Regions from separate parts of the Streptomyces lunaelactis genome, predicted to be linked through region 3. Evidence: riboswitches for the same ligand, from Rfam matches in the RefSeq annotation. Region 3 holds a riboswitch; each other region holds the start of a gene.
What was found. Region 3 has a riboswitch for cobalamin ahead of metE (5-methyltetrahydropteroyltriglutamate--homocysteine S-methyltransferase). Riboswitches for the same ligand answer to the same signal wherever they lie in the genome.
Positions count from the first base shown of each region.

Region 1: it holds a riboswitch for cobalamin, as region 3 does, so the genes downstream of both, SLUN_RS38785 (hypothetical protein) here and metE (5-methyltetrahydropteroyltriglutamate--homocysteine S-methyltransferase) in region 3, are expected to answer to the same signal.
Region 2: it holds a riboswitch for cobalamin, as region 3 does, so the genes downstream of both, SLUN_RS08940 (cobalamin biosynthesis protein) here and metE (5-methyltetrahydropteroyltriglutamate--homocysteine S-methyltransferase) in region 3, are expected to answer to the same signal.
Region 4: it holds a riboswitch for cobalamin, as region 3 does, so the genes downstream of both, SLUN_RS26550 (ribonucleoside-diphosphate reductase subunit alpha) here and metE (5-methyltetrahydropteroyltriglutamate--homocysteine S-methyltransferase) in region 3, are expected to answer to the same signal.

Region 1 covers NZ_CP026305.1:112,348-116,553, reverse strand. Annotated here, with positions in the region: gene tap (telomere-associated protein Tap) at 1-304, shown strand, start outside; gene tpg (telomere-protecting terminal protein Tpg) at 314-871, shown strand; gene SLUN_RS38785 (hypothetical protein) at 1,464-1,748, opposite strand; cobalamin riboswitch at 1,924-2,060, opposite strand; partial or broken gene SLUN_RS38780 (recombinase family protein) at 2,047-2,568, opposite strand; gene SLUN_RS38775 (nSTAND1 domain-containing NTPase) at 2,655-4,206, opposite strand, start outside.
Region 2 covers NZ_CP026304.1:1,993,303-1,997,508, forward strand. Annotated here, with positions in the region: gene SLUN_RS08925 (class II aldolase/adducin family protein) at 1-418, opposite strand, end outside; gene SLUN_RS08930 (inorganic phosphate transporter) at 700-1,950, shown strand; gene SLUN_RS08935 (hypothetical protein) at 1,963-2,187, shown strand; cobalamin riboswitch at 2,344-2,485, shown strand; gene SLUN_RS08940 (cobalamin biosynthesis protein) at 2,602-3,567, shown strand; gene SLUN_RS08945 (cobyric acid synthase) at 3,564-4,206, shown strand, end outside.
Region 3 covers NZ_CP026304.1:908,400-912,605, reverse strand. Annotated here, with positions in the region: gene SLUN_RS03975 (LmeA family phospholipid-binding protein) at 1-832, shown strand, start outside; gene SLUN_RS03970 (ArsR/SmtB family transcription factor) at 969-1,721, opposite strand; cobalamin riboswitch at 1,779-2,000, shown strand; gene metE (5-methyltetrahydropteroyltriglutamate--homocysteine S-methyltransferase) at 2,158-4,206, shown strand, end outside.
Region 4 covers NZ_CP026304.1:5,721,826-5,726,031, forward strand. Annotated here, with positions in the region: gene SLUN_RS26550 (ribonucleoside-diphosphate reductase subunit alpha) at 1-1,845, opposite strand, end outside; cobalamin riboswitch at 1,974-2,099, opposite strand; gene SLUN_RS26555 (YbdD/YjiX family protein) at 2,234-2,431, opposite strand; gene SLUN_RS26560 (carbon starvation CstA family protein) at 2,431-4,206, opposite strand, start outside.

The sequences.
Region 1 (4,206 bases), on a different replicon from region 3:
CTCCGCCGCCCGTGTCAACATGCACCGCAAGATGCTCAAACTCGCCACCGCGGCGGACCTGTTCCCCATCGCGGTCCTCTCCGACTGCGCCGTCTACCTGTCGAAGGGCCCGGGCCCGCTGGACTTTCTGCCGCGTACGCCCGACGACAAGCCGCTTCCCGGCGGGTTCCGTCTCGGGGTCAGCCCCGGCATGGTCAAGCACGAGGGGACCCAGGAACTCATGTGGGCCGTGCGGATGCTGGACGAAGGCCACAACCCCGCCCGGCACATCAAGGGCACCGACGCCGCGATCGACGGAGAGTAGGGGAGCTCGGTGGGCATCCTCGAGGACAGCCTGGACAAGGCGGCGGCGGCGAACTTCACCCGCCCCATCCCGCAGTCCGCGCAGGCCCAGATGAAGTTCCTGGTGAAGCAGGAGAAGGGCTCCACGATGGCCGTGGCGCGGCTTCTGGGCGTCTCCCAGCGCACCGTGGAGCGCTACCTCAAAGGCCAGCTGAAACGGCCTCGCAGGGACCTCTCGGCCCGTCTGGTGGCGGAGGTGCGCAGGAGGTGGCAGCCCCGTGTACGGGAGCGGGCCAAGAAGCAGGCAGCCACCACTGGTGGCATCGTCATCGAGACCCGCGCCCGGTTCGGCTACACCGCCGCCCCCGGCACCACCGACGACGGCCGGCTGCGGCTCATCACCCAGGCCCTGCCACCGGTGTACGCGGCCCGGCTGTTCGACGCCCAGGCGGCCGGCGCCTCCGAGCAGCAGCTGCGGGACATCGCCGCCGAGGGCCTGCAGGAGATCTACTTCAAGGACCGCGGACGCCGCGCCCACGACCTACTGGTCGAGTTCACCGACATCGACTACATCGAGCTCGACTTCTAGACGCTTCAGCCAGCGACTGAACAGGCAGCGACCCAAAAATCTTGGGTCGCTGCCTGAGGTGTCGTCAGAAAGTCCAGGTCAGGGCGGGTTGAACCCTCAAACAGCGACTGAAGCGACTCAAGACACCTATCTATGACGCACACACGCACACGCGCGAATGTCCTCATAACATCCGAGCTTCGGTCGCTTCGGTCGCTGACTGGCTTTTTGCGCAGCCCTGACCTGGACTTTCTTTGTTTCCCTCGGGAAAGCGACTCAGTCGCCATCAGTCGCTGAGACGCTGTGCGCTTTCAGTCGCTGGTCCCGGCCCCGGCTTGCGATGGGCCCGGCGCTCAGTGGCGCCGAGCCCATCGAGGGTGGCGTCAGCGACTGTCTTGAGCCGGTCATGCAGCTGATCGCAGAACGTGGAAGCGTCGAAGGCCGGAGTCCACCGGCATGGACGCAGACGCTGGCATGGATGTGGAGCTCAAGAGCACCGACGGTGACCGAAGCGGACTCCAATCGTTGAACCGGACACAAGCGAAGTGCACACAGAAGCCCCGGGTCGTCTGGTCCCGGGGCTTCTAGCTGTCCGGCGTCACAGTTATGCCGACTACGGCGACGCGGATGGGCTGGCGCCCTGGTGAATGGAGATGGAAGCGGGGCCCGGCGAAGTCGAGGGGACTCCGCTCCGCCCCGGTTCGGGGACCTGAACTTGGGAGTGGTCGCCGCCGAGGATGAGCACCAGCGCCGCCAGTACCGAGGTGCCGCAGACGATGGCCCCGACAATGTCGCCCTTGCCGAGCGGCCCCTGGCGAGTGTGCTTGTAGACGAAGTACCCCACGACGCACGCCACCACCATGAGGGCGCCGCCGACGGGGTCGATGTGCACAGTCAAGGTCAGTCTCCCGCTCGCGGGCCGCGTGACGGCCCTGAATGTGGAGACCGCGGGCGCGGTCTCCACAACTTCGGCGGGGTGCGTGGGGTCTGACAGCAAGAATGCCCAACTCGATGAGTTGGGCATCGGTCCTACTGGAGGTGTCCCGGTGCCCTGCCGAAGGACCCGACGAGTCGCCGGGATCTTCGGGCAGGCAGGTCCTCGGACTCAGGTGGGGCGCGGGAGGCGCTTCACGTACACCGTTGCGGGACAGTTCCGGAATTGCACCGGATTCCCCTGCTGCTGCTTGGCACCGATTCTACTTGACGCGTCGCTCTGCCGACGGCAGTTGCCCGGGTCGAGCGTTCGGTACGAGCGAGTCCCGCCCTGCCGCCAGCTCCGGTACGTACTTGTAGAGCGTCGTACGGGACACGCCCAGCAGCTTGGCGATCGAGGTGATGGTGTTCTCCGGGTCCGTCAGCAGCCCGCGAGCGTGGCGGACCTGCTCCTCCGTCATGGCGGGCGGTCGACCAATCCGTTCGCCGCGTGCTCGCGCGGCCGCAAGGCCCTCGTGGGTGCCCTGCACGATCAGTTCTCGGATGAACTCCGCGAGCGCGGCGAACACGTGGAAGACCAGGCGCCCGCCGGGCGTGGTTGTGTCGAGGGACTCGTGCAGCGACTGGAAGCCGATCCCGCGCTTGCGGAGTCCGGCCACGATGGAGATCAGGTCTTGGATCGAGCGACCCAAGCGATCGAGCGAGGGCACCACGAGCGTGTCACCGGGCCGGAGGTAGTCGAGGCACTTCCACAGTTCCTCGCGCTCCGCGTTTGTCGAATTCCGAAGTCCTTTGCACGGATGTCCGAACTCCCGTGCCCGCTGGCCCTGATGACCTGTTCGGCGAGCCCGGCTGGTTCGTTTCCGTCAGGTCAGCATGTCTTGCGGTAGGGGATGTCGGGGATGTAGGTCTTCCACTCCTGTTCGGTGAGAGGGCCTGACTTGGCGCAGAGGTCTCGGATCAGCTGCGCAGGGGCGATGGTGTAGGTGAAGAATCTGCCGTACCTATCCATGCTGGTCAGCGCTGAGCCGTCGGGGGCGAACGCGAGCGCGACGATCTCGTCGATGTACCCCGTGAGCGGGGCGCCGAGCTGGGTCCGGGTGCGACTGTCCCATACCTTGATCTGGTAGGTGGGTCCGGACTGGTGGACCGTGGCGAACAGTCGGCCGTCGGATGAGGCGGCGCTGGCCCTTTCCGGCGTGAGCAGGGGAGGGGTTACGGCGCCAGTGCGCAGGTCGTTTCCTTCGGGCAGGAGCGTCTGAGCGTCCCAGAGCCGGATGTAGGGCCGGAATTTGCGAGGGTAGGTGTAGATCGTCGCGCCATCGTCGCTGGTGGAGTCCACCTCCAGGCTCGGGGCGCCCTTGGTGATGACCCGGCCGGAGGGGAACGCGACTCTGCCGAGGTTCGGGGCGGCGATCACGGATTTGCCGTCGGGCTGGAAGAAGACGGCCCCTCCGTTGCTGGGGTAGCCGAGGTCGGCGTGCACCTCGCGGATCCGGCGCATGGTGGTCAGGTCCCAGAACGTGAGCGTGTTGGTCTGGGCTTTCACGACCTGGACGGCGAGTGACTTGCTGTCCGGCGAGAACGCGACCGCCTTGTCCGGTGCGAATGGGTACGGCTGCGTCGCTCCGCCGGACTGGTCCTTTTCGAGGATGGACAGGCTGCCTAGCAGTGATGGTTTCTTCTTGGCCGTATCCCAGATCTCGATCTGGGTATCGGCGACGACGGCAAGCAGCCGGCCATCGCGGCTTGGCTGCATCTTGTCCACGAGCTGACCCGTGCTGCCCACGACTGACGTCATGGTGGAACGCTTGGTCCGCGAGAGCGGTGACCAGATTTCGATGTCGTTGCGAGTACGGAGCGCAAAGGTGGACCGGTCGAGGCTCACCGCGCCCTCGTCGTAGTACCCACCGGTCGACTCGGGGGTTTTGGTGAAGGCACGGACGTCGAGCGACCGGACGACGCCGTCGGTTCCGGCGCACCGGAGCTTCGAGTCGTCGGCCGTGAAACGCAGGGGCGTCAGGGGGTGACACTCGCTCTGGGTGGTCGCGTAGCGCATGACAGGCTCGGAGGCCCGCAACGCTTCTGTGTCCCAGACGATGGCGTTCCGCACGAGAAACCGGCCGTCGTGACTGAAGTAGAGGGGATAGTCAGGGTCCTCGGCGCCCTTGAGTTCGGTGCCGAGATGCCCTCCGCCGCGTCGGTCGAACACGTTGATCTTGCCGCCCTTGAGCGTCAGAGCCACGGACTTCCCGTCCGGGCTGAACACCACGGGCCCCTGGATGTCGGTGGCCTTGACCCCGTAGGGGAGGGGGACGGGCAGCTTCTTCTTGGTGTGTGTGTCGAACCAGGTGAACGGCTTTCCCTGGCCGCCGCTGGGCAGGGAAAGTACGCGTTCGTCCGGAGAGAACGAGGAGTCCGCC
Region 2 (4,206 bases), 1.1 Mb from region 3:
CCGTTCCGTACAGGGCATACGCGGCGACGCGGACAGGTCCGCCGAGGGCAGCCGCCATGTAGTGGATCAGCGGGACCTCGGGGACCAGGGTGGAGACGGCGGTGGCGTGCACGGCGTGGGTGTGCACCACGGCGCCCGCGTGGGTGTTCCGGTAGACCTGGAGGTGCAGCGGCAGCTCGCTGGTGGGGGCGAGATCGCCCAGGACCTGGTTGCCGTCGAGATCGACGGCGACGGCGTCCTCGGGAGTGAGACGGTCGTAGGGCACTCCGCTCGGGGTGACCAGGACGAGTCCGCCGGCCCGTACCGAGACATTGCCCGATGTGCCCACCACCAGGCCTTCGGCCGCCGTTCTGCGGGCCGTGGCCACGAGGTCTTCCCACGCCCGCCCGATCGCGTCCTGCCGTACCTCATCGGTCATGCGGTGATCCTGTCAGGCGGCTGCGGCGTGCCGCAGGGCGTCGAGTGACGGAGATCTCTTCAACCCGCACAAATGCCGCTTCCGGCGCCTCGCGGAACCCCCTCGGGCAACCCTGACGCAAGCCCGACACGGTCTGACGCACCGCTGTGGCCACTCCCCCTGAGGAGCGGGGTGATGGATCCTCACTTAACGACACCGCAACGCCCGTCGTAGTTCATCTTCCGTTCATCCAGGTTAACTACGTTCGCCGCGCCACTGACGTCAAACGATTGCCTGGGTAAATGGAACACATCACCTTGCTCCTTGCGATTGTGATCGTGACAGCGCTCGTGTTCGATTTCACGAACGGATTCCATGACACCGCCAACGCGATGGCGACGACCATCTCGACCGGCGCGCTCAAGCCCAAGACAGCGGTGGCCATGTCCGCCGCGCTCAACCTCGTCGGCGCGTTCCTGTCCGTGGAGGTCGCCAAGACGATCTCCAGCGGCCTCGTGACCGAGGCGGGCATCACACCCGAAGTCATCTTCGCGGCGCTCGTCGGCGCCATCCTCTGGAACCTGATGACCTGGCTGATCGGCCTGCCGTCCAGTTCCTCGCACGCCCTGATGGGCGGTCTGATCGGCGCCACCATCGCCTCGGTCGGCGTCAGCGGTGTCAACGGCGGCACCGTCGTCACCAAGGTGCTGATCCCCGCGATCGCCGCCCCGCTGGTCGCCGGCATCGCGGCCTTCCTCGCCTCCCGGCTGACGTACAAGATCGGCAAGAACGCCGACGAGAAGGCCACCGCGAAGGGTTACCGCACCGGCCAGATCGCCTCGGCCGGCCTGGTCTCCCTGGCCCACGGCACCAACGACGCGCAGAAGACGATGGGCATCATCACGCTGGCGCTCGTCGCCGGCGGTGTGCTCTCCCCCGGCTCCAACCCCCCGATGTGGGTCATCCTCTCCGCCGGTCTCGCGATCGCGATGGGCACCTACCTCGGCGGCTGGCGCATCATCCGCACCATGGGCAAGGGCCTCACCGACCTCCAGCCGCAGCAGGGCTTCGCCGCCCAGACCAGCGCGGCCAGCGTCATCCTCGCCTCCTCCAACCTCGGCTTCTCGCTGTCGACCACGCACTCCTGCTCCGGCGCGGTGATGGGCGCCGGCCTCGGCCGCAAGGGCGGCGTGGTCCGCTGGTCCACCGCCACCCGGATGTTCGTCGCCTGGGGCCTGACCCTGCCCGCCGCCGGCCTGGTCGCCGCGGGCTCGGAGTTCGTGACCAAGCAGGGCGACTGGGGCGTCGCGGCCGTCGCGGTCTTCCTGATCGGCGCCTGCACCGCGATCTGGTTCGTCTCCCGCCGCCAGGTCGTCGACCACACCAACGTCAACGACGTGAGCGCCGACGCCGAGCCCGCGGGCGTCGTGACCGCGGCCATCGCGGCCGTCACCCCGCCGCCGGCCGGCACGCCCGCGAACGACGACCTCAAGACGACCATCCCGGCTCCGGCCCCCGCCGGCTCCGAGCCGACGCAGCCGGCCACGGTGTAAGGACAGATCTGCATGAACATCGACTGGGTAGCTCTCGGCTCCGTCTTCGGCGTGAGCCTCGTCGCCACCGTCGCCCTGGTGGGCCTGTTCACCCTCGGCGTGGTGGGCCTGACCAAGCAGGAGTCGGCGTCCGGACAGGGCGGCGGCACCGCGGCAATGGCGCGCACCGGTGCGTACGCCTGCTTCGCGCTCTGCGCGGCGGCCGTGTCGTACGGGATCTATCTGATCGTCACCTGACGGCACAGCCGCAACGGCACAGCTTCACCGGCCGGGCCGGACACACCCTCGGGTGCGTCCGGCCCGGCTTTCCGCTGCCCTGGGCGCGGCGCCCGGCCGACTGCCCGGTGTGGGGCTCGGCACACTGTCCCACCGCAGGTCAAGGGCGAGTTGACGGGCGTTCGCGAGCGTGGTGGACTGCCGAGGCCATTACGGCGGCAGAAGAGGAAGCCGGTGCGAATCCGGCGCGGTCCCGCCACTGTCACCGGGGAGCACATCCCCGGAAGCCAGGAACTCTCACCGCCGATCACGTCGAACCAGGGCGCGGACACCCTGAGTGAGGACATATCGCCATGCCCGGCTGCCGTTCCGTTCCCGCTGTCAGTACGAAGGTCGATCCCAGGGTCACTCGAGGCGTAACGGCGGCCTGAACCCATGCGTGTCGACCGTGAGTTCGTGTACGGCGCCATCGCCGGTCTGGCCGGTGACCTGCTGCTCGGCGATCCTCGCCGGGGGCATCCGGTCGCCGCGTTCGGGCGGGCCGCAGGCGCTGTCGAGCAGGTGCTGTGGCGTGATCACCGCGGCTGGGGCGCCCTGCACACCGCCCTGTGCGCCGGAGGTGCCGCCGCCGGTGCCGCGCTTGTTTCGCGCGGTGCGCGGGGCCGCGGCGCCGCATCCGTCGCGCTGACCGCCGCCGCCACCTGGGCCGTTGTCGGGGGTACGTCGCTGGGCCGCGAGGCGCGGGCCATCGGTGGCGCGCTCGCGGCCGGGGATCTGGAGGTGGCGCGGGAGCGGCTGCCGCATCTGTGCGGGCGCGATCCGCAGTACCTGGACGAGCGGCAGATCGCGCGCGCCGTCGTGGAGTCCGTCGCCGAGAACACCTCCGACGCGGTCGTGGGCGCGCTCGTGTGGGGTGCGCTCGCGGGTGTGCCGGGTCTGGTGGGCTTCCGGGCGGTCAACACGCTGGACGCGATGGTCGGGCACAAGTCGCCCCGGTACCGGCGGTTCGGCTGGGCGTCGGCACGCCTCGACGATGTGGCCGGCTGGCCGGGGGCCCGGCTCACCGCCGGTCTTGCGGTGCTCGCGGGCGGGGACGCGCCCGGGGCCGTACGGGCGTGGCGGGCCGATGCGAGGAAGCACCCGAGCCCGAACGCGGGGCCGGTGGAGGCCGCGTTCGCGGGGGCGCTCGGCGTACGGCTCGGCGGGACCCTCTCGTACGGCGGCCGGGTCGAGCACCGGCCCGTGCTCAACGGCTCGGGCCGCACCGTGGAGTTCGGTGACATCGAACGCGCCGTGCGGCTCTCCCGCCGCGTCGGCTGGCTGACTCTGGCGGCCTGCGCGGCGGGCCGCCTGGCGGGTCACGCGCTGCGCGCGCGGCGCGCGGGAAAGGGGCGGGGATGAGCAGGCGCAGAGGCGGCGGGCTGCTGGTCGCGGGGACGACGTCCGACGCGGGCAAGAGCGTCGTCACGGCCGGGATCTGCCGATGGCTCGTACGGCAGGGAGTGAAGGTCGCGCCCTTCAAGGGACAGAACATGTCGCTCAATTCGTTCGTGACGCGCGAGGGCGCGGAGATCGGGCGGGCCCAGGCGATGCAGGCGCAGGCGGCGCGCGTGGAGCCCACAGCGCTGATGAATCCCGTACTGCTCAAGCCGGGGAGCGACCGTTCGAGCCAGGTGGTCCTGATGGGCAAGCCGGTGGGCGAACTGAGCGCCCGCGGCTACCACGGGGGGCGGCAGGAGGCTCTCCTGGGCACCGTCGTGGAGTGCCTGGAGGAGCTGCGGGGCACGTATGAAGCCGTGATCTGTGAGGGGGCGGGCAGTCCGGCCGAGATCAATCTGCGGCGTACGGACATCGTGAACATGGGCATCGCGCGGGCGGCCCGGCTCCCGGTGCTCGTGGTCGGGGACATCGACCGCGGGGGCGTCTTCGCCTCGTTCTTCGGGACCACCGCGCTGCTCAGTGCCGAGGATCAGGCGCTGGTCGCCGGGTACATCGTCAACAAGTTCCGGGGCGATGTGTCGCTGCTCGAGCCCGGCATCG
Region 3 (4,206 bases):
CCGGGTCGATGTCACCGTGCCCGACGTCTCCGCGGATCGCGTCTCACTGGCCGAGGTGAGGGCCACCGCCAAGGACGTACGCATCGTCGGGGACGCCCCGACCTCGATCAAGGGCGCCGTCATCGGCAAGCTGGACGGCGAGGTGCTGCTCTCCTTCGACGACCTCAACCGTGAGCTGGGCGCCTCACAGCTCCGCTTCACCGGCAGCGGCGCCGACGCGGTGCGCGTGAACGGCGAACTCGTCGTCGCCGGCCAGGATCTGCGCGTACGGGCACAAGCGCACATCCAGCGCGACAACGAGCGGGCCCTCACCACCACCCTGGACGGTATGCGGCTCGACATTCCCAAAGTCGCCACCTACCGGCCGGGCAAGGACCCGGAACACTCCGGCCTGCGGCTGCATCGCGAGGCGGCCGAGCGGATCAGCCGCGAAGGAGCGCGGCTGAAGGCGCTGCTGGCGGTGCCCGCGGTGATCGACCGGCTCGGGGTGCCCGAGGAGCAGGTGCGCCGGGCGCTGCGGAGCGAGGAGGAGCTGCACCGGCTCACCAACGCGCCGAAGTTCATCGAGCGGCTGATGACGGTCAATCTCGTCGATGTGGTCATCGAGCATCCGCAACTGCTGCGGAAGGCCGGCATCGACCCCCGCCTTGTCGAAGCGCTGCTCGCCCTTAGGCCCCCGGAACTCTCCGAGCGCCTGTCGCTCTCGTTCGAACTGCCGGACGCGCTCAAGGAGTTGAGGCTGCAGCACATCACGGTGGAGCGCGATGGCATCAGGGCCCGGGTGGTGGGCTCAGGTCTGCGCGTCGGCCAGTCCGCCTCCGCCGGTTCCTGACCCGGCGCCCGGCCGACCCTCGAACGGCGGCCTGGTACGGGTCCGGACCCCGGACACCCGTACCGGAAAGGCCGGTTGCGCCTTCTCTCTCCGCGCACTGAGCCGGGCCTGGGGTCTTTCGTTTGTCAGACACGGCCTAGGTGTACATCAGCGAGCCCGGCGTGGTGAGCAGCTCGCCCGTCTCGAGCCAGGTCTTCAGGCCGGAGAGGATCATCGGCCAGCCGCCGTAGAGCTCGTCGTTCGCGCCCTCGCGCAGCTGGTCGTGGGTGACCGTCAGCCGGCAGGAGTCGCCGACGGGCTCGATCTCCCAGGTGACCCTCGAGGTCCCCTCGGCCTTCACCTCGTCGCTCCAGAGCGCGACCATGCTCTGCACGAGCCGGCGCGGTGGATCGACCTCGAGAATCTCCCCCTCGCCGAGCAGCCCGTCGGCACGCGGGGAGCTCATTTCGTACCGCGAGCCGGGCGTCCAGTCGGAGGTGACCCGGGCACCGAAGTTGTATTTGCTTCTGATGTCGGGGTCGGTGATCGCCTGCCAGAGGCGCTCAGGGGTCGTGCGGATGTAGATCTCGAAGACCTTCTCCATGGGACTCTCCAGTCGGCTCTTGAGGTCGCTGAGCGCAGCGGCCCACGGTTGCGCGTACTTGCTCACCCACCGGTCGTGGACGAGGCGGATGGGGACGGGGTTCAGGAAGTGGAGCTTCTCCCTGCCCTGGCGCCTGGTCACGATCAGGCCTGCCTCTTCGAGCTGCTTCAGGTGCTTCATCACACCGAAGCGCGTGATCTCGAAGCGCGCCTCGAGTGCGCTGAGCGTCTGCCCGTCCTCGCGGAAGAGCTCGTCCAGCAAGCTGCGTCGCGTCGGGTCTGCCAGGGCCTTGAACACGTCGTCCACACCAACAAAAATAGGTGACCATTTGGTCACCTGTCAAGCGAAGGGGCCGGCCGGCGGCTAGGCTGAACGCGCAGATGGTTCGCCCTGTCCGCCAGACAGCGGCGTCGCAAGAGGGAATCCGGTGGGAATCCGGAACTGCCCCGCAGCGGTGAGTGGGAACGACCGCCGTCATACGCACTGGCCCCGGCAACGGGTCTGGGAAGCGACGGCCAGTAGGTGCCTTCGTACAGCGAAGGCGAGCCCATGAGTCCGAAGACCTGCCACTGCCCGTGCGCGAACGCGCGCGGAGATCTCGGTGACCTCGTGGGCGGGTCGGCGGTACGGGCAAGCACAGGCGCACCTCGCACGGTGCGTGACTGTCTGCTCCGGTTGTCGTTCCTTCGCGTCTCACGACCAGTCCGGGGTCACCCGACGAGTACTCGCGAAGGAGAGTTCCGTGACCACATCCGCAGCCGCGGGAGCCCGGGCCACTGTCCACGGCTACCCGCGCCAGGGTCCGAACCGGGAACTGAAGAAAGCCATCGAGGGCTACTGGAAGGGCCGCGTCGGCGCCGATGCCCTCCGGGAGACCGCCGCCGGGCTGCGCCGGGCCAACTGGCAGCAGCTCGCCGACTCCGGAATCCACGAAGTGCCCACCGGAGACTTCTCGTACTACGACCATGTGCTGGACACCAGCGTCATGGTCGGCGCCGTCCCCGACCGCCACCGCGCGGACGTCGAGGCCGATGCCCTCGACGGTTACTTTGCCATGGCCCGCGGCACCCAGGACCTCGCGCCGCTGGAGATGACCAAGTGGTTCGACACCAACTACCACTACCTCGTCCCCGAACTCGGCCCCGACACCGTCTTCACTGCCGACTCCGCCAAGCAGGTCGCGGAGCTCGGGGAAGCCCTCGCGCTCGGTCATACCGGACGCCCGGTACTCGTCGGACCGATCACCTATCTGCTGCTCGCCAAGCCGGCACCCGGCGTCTCTGCCGGCTTCGAGCCGCTCACCCTCCTGGACCGGCTGCTGCCGGTGTACGCCGAGGTGCTCTCCGACCTGCGAGCCGCGGGCGCACAGTGGGTGCAGCTCGATGAACCGGCCCTCGTCCAGGACCGGTCGCCGGCCGAGCTGAACGCCGCGGCCCGCGCCTACCGTGACCTCGGCGCGCTCACCGACCGCCCCCAACTCCTGGTGGCGTCCTACTTCGGCAGGCTCGGCGACGCACTCCCCGTACTGGCCAAGGCACCGGTCGAGGGGCTTGCCCTCGACTTCACCGGCGCCGGCGCCGCCAACCTCGACGACCTCGCCGCCGCCGGCGGGCTGCGCGGCAAGCGGCTCGTCGCGGGAGTGGTCGACGGCCGCAATGTGTGGATCAACGACCTGGGCAGGTCGATGGCCACACTCGCCACCCTGCTCGGCCTCGCGGACCGGGTCGATGTGGCGCCGTCCTGCTCGCTGCTGCATGTGCCTCTCGACGCCACGACAGAGCGCGATGTGGACACCCAGGTCGCCCGCTGGCTGGCCTTTGCCCGCCAGAAGACGTCCGAGGTCGTCACCCTGGCCCGCGGGCTGACCGAGGGCGCCGAGAGCATCGCGGCCCAACTCGCCGCCAACCGGGCCGACCTGCTCTCCCGCGTCGGCTCCGCGCTCACCCACGACCCGGCCGTGCGTGCCCGCAGCGCCGCCGTCACCCAGGCGGACGCCCGCCGGAGCCTGCCGTACGCCGAGCGCGCCACCGCTCAGCGCGCCCGCCTCGGACTGCCACTGCTGCCCACGACCACCATCGGCTCGTTCCCGCAGACCGCCGAACTGCGCACCGCGCGGGCGGATCTGCGGGCCGGGCGCATCGGCGCCGAAGGTTACGACGAGCGGATCGAGGCCGAGATCCGCGAGGTCATCTCCTTCCAGGAGAAGGCGGGCATCGATGTGCTCGTACACGGCGAGCCCGAACGCAATGACATGGTGCAGTACTTCGCCGAGCAGCTCACCGGCTACCTCGCCACGCAGCACGGCTGGGTCCAGTCGTACGGCACCCGCTATGTCCGGCCGCCGATCCTGGCCGGCGACATCTCCCGGCCCGAGCCGATGACGGTGCGCTGGACCTCGTACGCCCAGTCGCTGACCGACCGGCCCGTCAAGGGAATGCTCACCGGCCCGGTCACCATGCTCGCCTGGTCCTTCGTCCGCGACGACCAGCCGCTCGCCGAGACCGCCCGCCAGGTCGCGCTCGCCCTGCGCGAGGAGGTCAACGACCTTGAAGCGGCAGGCGGTTCGGTGATCCAGGTGGACGAGCCCGCCCTGCGCGAGACGCTGCCGCTGCGCAGCGCCGACCACGAGGCCTACCTGTACTGGGCGACGGAGGCGTTCCGGCTCACCACCGGCGGAGTGCGTCCGGACACCCAGATCCACACGCACATGTGCTACGCCGAGTTCGGTGACATCCTGCAGGCCATCGACGACCTCGACGCCGATGTCATCAGCCTGGAGGCCGCCCGCTCC
Region 4 (4,206 bases), 4.8 Mb from region 3:
GGCGATGGTCGCGGTCGGCGCGATGGCGAGCAGCAGGGAGTTGCGCATACCGCTCGACGCGACCCGGGCGCGCAGCGCGTCCCAGCGCTCCGGCCAGTTGAGCTCGGCGTCGTAGTGGTCGGGGTGCAGCACGCCACGGGCCGCACGCGTCTGGGACCAGGCGGGCAGCGGGCCGTTGCGCTCGGCGAGTTCGCAGGACGCCTCGTAAGCGGCGAGCATGATCCGCTCGGCGATCTTCGTGGAGAGCGCCTTCGCCTCGGGCGAGCCGAAGGGCAGGCGGAGCTTGAAGAAGACGTCCTGGAGACCCATCGCGCCCAGGCCCACCGGGCGCCACTTGGCGTTGGAGCGGCCGGCCTGCTCGGTCGGGTAGAAGTTGATGTCGACGACGCGGTCGAGGAAGGTGACGGCCGTACGGACGGTCTCGTCCAGCCGCTCCCAGTCGATGTCTCCCGACGCGAGCACGAACGAACCGAGGTTGACCGAGCCGAGGTTGCAGACGGCCGTCTCCCCGTCGTCCGTCACCTCCAGGATCTCGGTGCACAGGTTCGAGGAGTGGACGACCCTGCCCGGCTCGGCGGTCTGGTTGGCCGTGCGGTTCGAGGCGTCCTTGAACGTCATCCAGCCCTGGCCCGTCTGGGCGAGCGTCCGCATCATCCGGCCGTACAGTTCACGGGCCGGCATGGACTTCTGCGCAAGACCCGCGGCCTCCGCCTTGCGGTACGCGGCGTCGAACTCGTCGCCCCACAGGTCGACCAGCTCCGGCACATCGGCAGGCGAGAACAGCGACCAGTCGCCGTCGGCCTCGACGCGGCGCATGAATTCGTCCGGGATCCAGTGCGCGAGGTTCAGATTGTGCGTACGCCGGGCGTCCTCACCGGTGTTGTCGCGCAGCTCCAGGAACTCCTCGATGTCGGAGTGCCAGGTCTCCAGGTAGACGGCGGCGGCGCCCTTGCGCCGGCCGCCCTGGTTCACCGCGGCGACCGAGGCGTCGAGGGTCTTGAGGAACGGGACGATGCCGTTGGAGTGCCCGTTGGTGCCGCGGATCAGCGAACCGCGCGAGCGGATACGGGAGTAGGAGAGGCCGATGCCGCCCGCGTGCTTCGACAGCCGCGCCACCTGGTGGTAGCGGTCGTAGATCGAGTCGAGCTCGTCCAGCGGCGAGTCCAGCAGATAGCAGGAGGACATCTGCGGGTGGCGGGTGCCGGAGTTGAAGAGCGTGGGGGACGAGGGGAGGTAGTCCAGTCGGCTCATCAGGCCGTACAGGGCGGCGACCTCGTCCAGGGCGCGGGTGCTGTCGTTCTCGGCGAGCCCGCAGGCGACGCGCAGCATGAAGTGCTGGGGCGTCTCGATCACCTGACGGGTGATCGGGTGGCGGAGGAGGTAGCGGCTGTAGAGGGTGCGCAGCCCGAAGTAGCCGAAGCGGTCGTCGGCGGCCCGGTCGATGAGGGAGTCGAGGCGTGCGGTGTGCAGCGTCACGAACTCGGCCGTACGGTCGGCGATCAGACCCTCACGGTGCCCCACCGCGACGGAGGCGGAGAACGACACCGCGCCCTGTCCGGCTGCCTCGTCTGCGATATGACGGGTCAGCAGACGAGCGGCGAGCCGCGAGTAGGCCGGGTCCTCGGAGATCAGCCCCGCGGCAGCGTCGGTGGCCAGGCTCCGGAGCTCGGCCGCGTCCGATCCGGCGTGCCGGCCGCGCAGCGCGGCGGCGGCGACCCGTCCCGGGTCGGTGTCCGGCAGATCGGCGGTGAGATCGGTCAGGGTCCGCAGAAGCGCGGTCCCGGGGCCGTCGGCCACCTGCTGCTCAAAGATGCCTGAAGCCGGATCGGCTGGCGCGATGGTCACGTGGGGCTCTCCCTCGCTCGGCTCTGGGCCGACGGGGGTTGGGGGCACGGGCGCACGCCACGGGGGACGGCTCACCGCGTCCACCGGCCCAACCGCGAGGCCCGGACGTCTCGGCACCCGGTTCGGTCGAGCCGGGTGCACCGTCGGCAGGTCCTCGGACTGGCGGGGCACGACAAAGCGCACCACATCACACCGTTGCGGGACAGTTCCGGATTCGCACCGGATTCCCCTGCGTCGACAGCGAGCATGAGCATACATGTGGGGGCCGCTGGATGAAGCAGCCCCCACATGTTGTGTGTCGCGTCGTGCGCCGGCAACTCAAGCCTCGCCGGCGATTGAGCCGCGGGGTCCGGGGCGGAGCCCCGGTTGCCCGTCGTAGGTCACCCGGTCAGCAGCAGCGGAACCCTTCGCGCGGATCCGCCTCCCGTGCGTCCATCCGGCTGCGCTCGAACTCCCGCCGGGTCATGACCTCGGCGGCCGGGTCGCAGGACCTCGTGTGGGCGACGTACTTGTCGTACACCGCCTCGCCGGACAGCTCGTGCACGTACCAGCGGACCCGGTCCGCGGCGCGTCGCAGTCCGGCCATCACGGCGAGCCGGTCCCGGCCGGCACCTCGGCCGGGGCGTGGGCGGGCTCCTTGCGGATGCCGCCTCCGGCCCCCAGCCCGGCCGCCACCAGTTCGGCCTTCTCCTCCGGGGTGGGGAACATGCCGGCCGGGGCGACCAGTTCGGACTCGGTGTGCGGGACCTCGGAGAGCCGTATGCCCTCCGGGCTGCGGACGGCCTTGAAACAGACCCGGGCCGCATCGGCGATGACCACGATGATGAGAATCGCGAAGAGGGCCGAAAGCACGCCGTCGACGGTGGAGTTGGTGACGACGGTGTGCATGTCGTCGACCGTCTTCGCGGGTGGCAGCACCTTGTCGGCGTCGATCCCCGCCTGGTACTTGTCCCGTTGGGCGAAGAAGCCCACCCGGGGGTCGTCCGAGAAGATCTTCTGCCAGCTCGCGGTGAGCGTGACGGCGGCGTCCCAGGCGAGTGGAACCGCGGTGACCCAGGCCCACTTGAGGCGGCCGGACTTGATGAGCAGCGTGGTGCAGACGGCCAGTGCCACGGCGGCCAGCAGCTGGTTGGCGATGCCGAACAGCGGGAACAGCTGGTTGATGCCGCCCAGCGGGTCGTGCACGCCGACCCAGAGGAAGTAGCCCCAGCCGCCCACGACGACCGCGCTGGCGAACCAGACGCCCGGCTTCCAGCTGACCTGGCGGAACGGCTTGTAGACGTTGCCCAGCATGTCCTGGAGCATGAAGCGGCCGACCCGGGTGCCCGCGTCCACCGTGGTGAGGATGAACAGCGCCTCGAACATGATCGCGAAGTGGTACCAGAACGCCTTCATCCCTGCGCCGCCGATGACGGCCGAGAAGATCTCCGACATGCCGAGCGCGAAGGTCGGCGCACCGCCGGTACGCGACAGCAGGCTGGCCTCCTCGACGTCCGCGGCGGCCTTCGCCAGTGCATCGGGCGAGATGGTGAAGCCGAGGCCGGCCACCGCCTCGGACGCCGACTGGACCGTGGTTCCGACCACACCGGCGGGGGAGTTGATCGCGAAGTACAGGCCGGGGTCGATGATGCAGGCCGTGATCATCGCCATGATGGCGACGAACGACTCGGTCAGCATGGCCCCGTAGCCGATCATCCGGATCTGCGTCTCCTTCTGGATCATCTTCGGGGTCGTACCCGAGGAGACCAGGGAGTGGAAGCCCGAGAGCGCGCCACAGGCGATGGTGATGAAGACGAAGGGGAACATCGAGCCGGCGAAGACCGGCCCGTCGCCGCGGCTCGCGAACTCCGTGACCGCGTCCATCTTCAGCGTCGGCAGGGCGATGACGACGCCCAGCGCCAGCAGCACGATGGTGCCGACCTTCATGAAGGTCGAGAGATAGTCGCGGGGCGCGAGCAGCATCCAGACCGGGAGTACGGAAGCGAAGAATCCGTACACCACCATCCAGATGACCAGCGTGCCCGGCTCCAGCGTGAAGGTGTCGGCCCACGACGACTCGGCGACCCAGCCGCCCGCGACGATGGCGAGCAGCAGCAGCGAGACGCCGATGAGCGAGACCTCGGTGACCTTGCCCGGCCGCAGGATGCGCAGGTAGACACCCATCAGCAGGGCGATCGGGATGGTCATGCCGATGGAGAAGACGCCCCACGGCGAATGCGCCAGGGCGTTGACGATGACCAGCGCCAGCACGGCGAGCAGGATGATCATGATGGCGAAGACCGCGATCAGCGCGGCCGCCCCGCCGAACGGTCCTATCTCGTCGCGGGCCATCTGCCCCAGCGACTTGCCGTTGCGCCGCGT